2 regions of the Siminovitchia sediminis genome follow, and region 1 is predicted to be linked to the other one. Evidence: predicted binding sites of a transcription regulator. Region 1 holds the regulator's gene; the other holds the start of a gene.
What was found. The regulator LexA, encoded in region 1, represses DNA repair genes until DNA is damaged. The targets are predictions, from matches to a motif close to CGAACATATGTTCG.
Positions count from the first base shown of each region.

Region 2: a site for LexA is predicted at 722-735, ahead of uvrB (excinuclease ABC subunit UvrB). Genes of this name have one in related genera too.

Region 1 covers NZ_JBHUEO010000002.1:63,536-65,745, forward strand. Annotated here, with positions in the region: gene spoIIP (stage II sporulation protein P) at 1-948, shown strand, start outside; gene lexA (transcriptional repressor LexA) at 1,018-1,647, opposite strand; gene ACFSCZ_RS00740 (hypothetical protein) at 1,805-2,002, shown strand; gene ACFSCZ_RS00745 (YneB family resolvase-like protein) at 2,031-2,210, shown strand, end outside.
Region 2 covers NZ_JBHUEO010000037.1:50,665-52,874, reverse strand. Annotated here, with positions in the region: gene ACFSCZ_RS12780 (DUF2164 domain-containing protein) at 1-11, shown strand, start outside; gene ACFSCZ_RS12775 (PH domain-containing protein) at 250-663, opposite strand; gene uvrB (excinuclease ABC subunit UvrB) at 840-2,210, shown strand, end outside.

The sequences.
Region 1 (2,210 bases):
ATGTCAATGGAGAACCAATCCTTAAAAAAAATCCTTCCTGAAGGGTATGAACGCTCCTTTGGCAGAGACGCATTGGAGTTGTTTACCAATATTAATTTAAGGAATATGAGATCTTTTTTAATCAGTGAAATACCGGGGTTAAATGCAGCCACCCCTAAAATTATTGTAGCCGGTAAAGGCACTGACTTTACAAACTTACCTATTGAGTCGCCGCCGCCCAGCGACCTTGATATGTGGGGGGATGAGGAAGAACCGGGCCAGGAAACCCCGAATGAAAGGCCGAAAACGGAGGATCATGTTGTTTTTATTTACTCAACACATAACACAGAATCATTTTTACCGATGCTGCCGGGAGTGACAGACCCGAGCCGGGCATGGCATAAGGACAAAAACATTAGTCTGGTCGGAAAACGGCTGGGAGAAAAACTGAAGGAAAAAGGCATTAAAACATTGGTAAATCAAACAGATATTCAAGGGCTCCTAAAATCAAAAGGTATGAATTATGGGCAGTCCTATCAAGTATCCAGAGAAATTGCCCAAGAGGTGATGAATCAAAATAGCCAAGTGCAATTTTATTTCGATATCCACCGGGATTCGTCAAGGCGGGCTGTCACTACCACGGAAATTAAAGGGAAAGACTATGCAAAAACACTTTTTGTCATTGGAGAGGGCCATCCTCAATACGAAAAAAACTCCAAATTTGCAACAGATCTGCATCATGCTATTCAAAAAAAGTATCCCGGCTTGTCCCGGGGCGTATTTGGAAAGCCGAGAGCGGGTGGAAATGACGGGATTTATAATCAGGATTTAGCAGAGAATGCGCTGCTGATCGAGATTGGGGGAGTGGACAATACACTTGAGGAATTAAATAGAACAGCGGACGCTTTAGCGGAAGTCATCAGCGAGTATTATTGGAAGAATTCCGATTCATTGGAAGCCCAAAAGTAAGGGGGAACCGCACTTGCAGGTTTCCATCCATATGGAGGCATAAAAAAGAGCCTTTCAATAGGCCCGGGATTAATGAATATTTCTTCTATAGAGTCCTACAACTTTACCTAGTATGGACACGTTCTCAACGATAATCGGCTCCATTGCAGAATTTTCCGGCTGAAGCCTGAAATAGCCGTTTTCTTTGTAAAATCTCTTGACGGTTGCTTCATTCTCTTCAGTCATCGCAACAACAATGTCTCCATTATTGGCTGTATGCTGCTGTCTCACGATCACAAAGTCACCATCAAGAATTCCCGCTTCGATCATGCTGTCTCCGACAATTTCGAGCATGAAAACATGCTCATCTGATGGAAGAAGCTGTTCAGGAAAAGGAAAATACTCCTCAATATTTTCAACTGCCGAAATCGGAATCCCTGCTGTAACTTTTCCGACAAGCGGAAGGTTGACAGTATTTTTAGCAGGAATGGCAGGTTCATGTTCCTTCTGATTTAAAACTTCTATTGCTCTAGGTTTGGTAGGGTCCCTTCTGATTAAGCCTTTGCTTTCCAATCTCTCCAAATGTCCGTGAACGGTGGAGCTTGAAGCCAAGCCTACGGCTTTCCCAATTTCGCGTACAGATGGCGGGTAACCTTTTTTCTTCACTTCATCCTTGATGAAGTTTAATATCGCTTCCTGCCTTTTTGAAAGCTTGGACAATAATTTCACACCCTTTAATCTCTGTTATGAATTATCCATATTATAGCACGCGGTCATCCGTAATACAAACGGTTGTTCGAATTTTTGTTTGACACAAACGGATGTTCTGTTATAATCAATAGTAAATACGAACAAATATTCGGGGGGATGGATAAGCATGATTTTATTTATTAAAAAGCATTCTTTCCTTGCAATCTTTTTCATTGTTACCTGGATTATGGGAATTTTATTTATATTTCATCTTACAGAAGAAACACCTTCTACAGATAAACTCATGGGAAGCGGAGAGCCATTTGTTGATCAGCAGAAAAGCAGCCAAGGGATCATTCTGAATCATCAAGAGGTGATAGAATAACAGAATAAGGTAAAGAAGGGGAATGGTTATGAGAGCAATCATTTACTGCAGGGTAAGCACCGAGAAGCAGGCACAGGAAACTTCTTTAAAAAGGCAGGAAGAAGAGCTGTCAGCTGCGGCCGATAGGTGGGGCTTTCAAATTGAGGCGATTATTCATGATACATCCAGCGGCTATAACCTGGAACGCCCCGGCTTGATGGATATGCTG
Region 2 (2,210 bases), on a different contig from region 1:
TGGCGGATTAAAAGAGCTGCCGGGGATGCTGCAAGATTCCTCAGGCAGTTTTCTTTTTGACCTCTTTTTGCCCATACATATAGAAACGAGAGCAATGGCGCCGCCTGAGGTGTACGTTTGTTCTAATTTAGGCTGATATGTAAGAGGGAACGCAAAATCCCAATAACGGATCTGACGGTCAGGGAGGAGAAAATTCTGATGATAAAAAAGGATCTTCACCATGTGATTCGAGAGGAAGCCTCCCTATTCTCATACTTCGATCCGTTTGATGTGCGGGTTTTTCCTTAGCAAGTGCTCAAGAAAATCTTCGCGGCGTTTGGGGGAAATGGAAATGGTATCGTATTTTCCATAGTTAATTTCGATCTTGTAAATGGAAAGAGAGGGGGAGCTTATCGGATTTGTGGTGAAACGGGCAGATCGTATATCATGTATAGGGATCGTTTTTTTAATAGGGCCAAATATAATAAAGAGTTCATCCCCTGATATGATGTATTTCGTATGGAACCATATCCAGCCAAAGAAACCGATAAAGATGATGGAAAAAAATAGTCCCAATAAGTCCAATTCAACAAACAAGGATTTATAAAGAAGCCAAATGAACAGACCGATACTGGCCCACCAAACACTTCCTATCCAAATATCTCTTCGCGATGAAAATTCCATAGAACACACCTCACAACCTTCATACGAAACGAACATCCCAAAGTTTCAAAAAGTTGATCGAAAATACGTTCGCATACTTGTGGTTATGATTAGCCTGATTGTGGTAAAATGACTGTATGCCATATTTTTAATAATGATTGATCTATATAGATATAGAAAAACGGGAGGATGCCGGCGTGAAAAATGAGTTTGAAGTCGTATCGAATTATAAGCCTGCTGGCGACCAGCCGAGGGCGATCGAACGTCTGATAGAGGGATCTCAATCCGGGAAAAAATTTCAGACGCTTTTAGGAGCAACAGGTACCGGGAAAACCTTCACAATATCCAATATGATTAAAGAAGTGAATAAACCGACGCTTGTCATTGCCCATAACAAGACACTCGCAGGACAGCTCTACAGTGAGTTTAAAGAGTTTTTTCCAAAAAATGCAGTAGAATATTTTGTTAGTTTCTACGATTATTATCAGCCAGAAGCGTATGTTCCGCAGACGGATACATTCATTGAGAAAGATTCCAGTGTCAATGATGAAATCAATCGGCTCAGGCACTCGGCTACGACGGCTCTTTTTGAACGAAGGGACGTCATCATCATTGCCAGTGTCTCCTGTATATATGGTCTCGGTAATCCAGAAGAATATCGGGATCATGTTTTGTCGCTGAGGACTGGCATGGAAATTGAAAGGAATGAGCTGCTGCGCAGGCTCGTCGATCTGCAGTTTGCACGGAACGATATTGAATTCACAAACGGGACATTTCGGGTACGCGGGGATGTAGTGGAAATTTTTCCAATTGCAAGGGAAGATCAATGCATTCGGGTAGAGTTTTTTGGTGATGAAATTGACCGGATCCGCGTCGTGGATGCATTAACCGGAGAAATTGCCGGCGAACGCGAACATGCGGCTATCTTCCCGGCATCCCACTATGTAACAGCCGAAGAAAAACTGAGAATTGCCATCCGAAATATTGAACAGGAATTGGAAGAAAGACTCGCAGTTTTACGGTCGGAGGATAAATTGCTGGAAGCGCAACGGCTGGAACAGAGAACGCGTTATGATCTTGAAATGATGAGGGAAATGGGCTTTTGTGCAGGGATTGAGAACTATTCCCGCCATTTAACGCTAAGACCGCCCGGAGCTACCCCTTACACGCTTCTAGACTATTTCCCGGATGATTTTCTGATTGTTGTAGACGAGTCACATGTGACTCTTCCTCAAATTCGCGGTATGTATAACGGAGACCAGGCCCGGAAGCAAGTATTGGTTGATCATGGCTTTCGCCTGCCTTCTGCCCTGGATAACCGGCCGCTGAAGTTCGAGGAATTTGAAAAGCATATTCAACAAATCGTTTTTGTATCTGCGACTCCGGGTCCCTATGAATTGGAAAAAACACCGGAAATGGTTGAACAGATTATTCGACCGACCGGATTGCTTGATCCGACGATCGACGTTCGTCCGATTGAGGGGCAAATTGATGATCTGCTCGGAGAAATTAATGATCGAATTGAAAAGAATGAGCGTGTACTCGTTACAACGCTGACAAAGAAAATG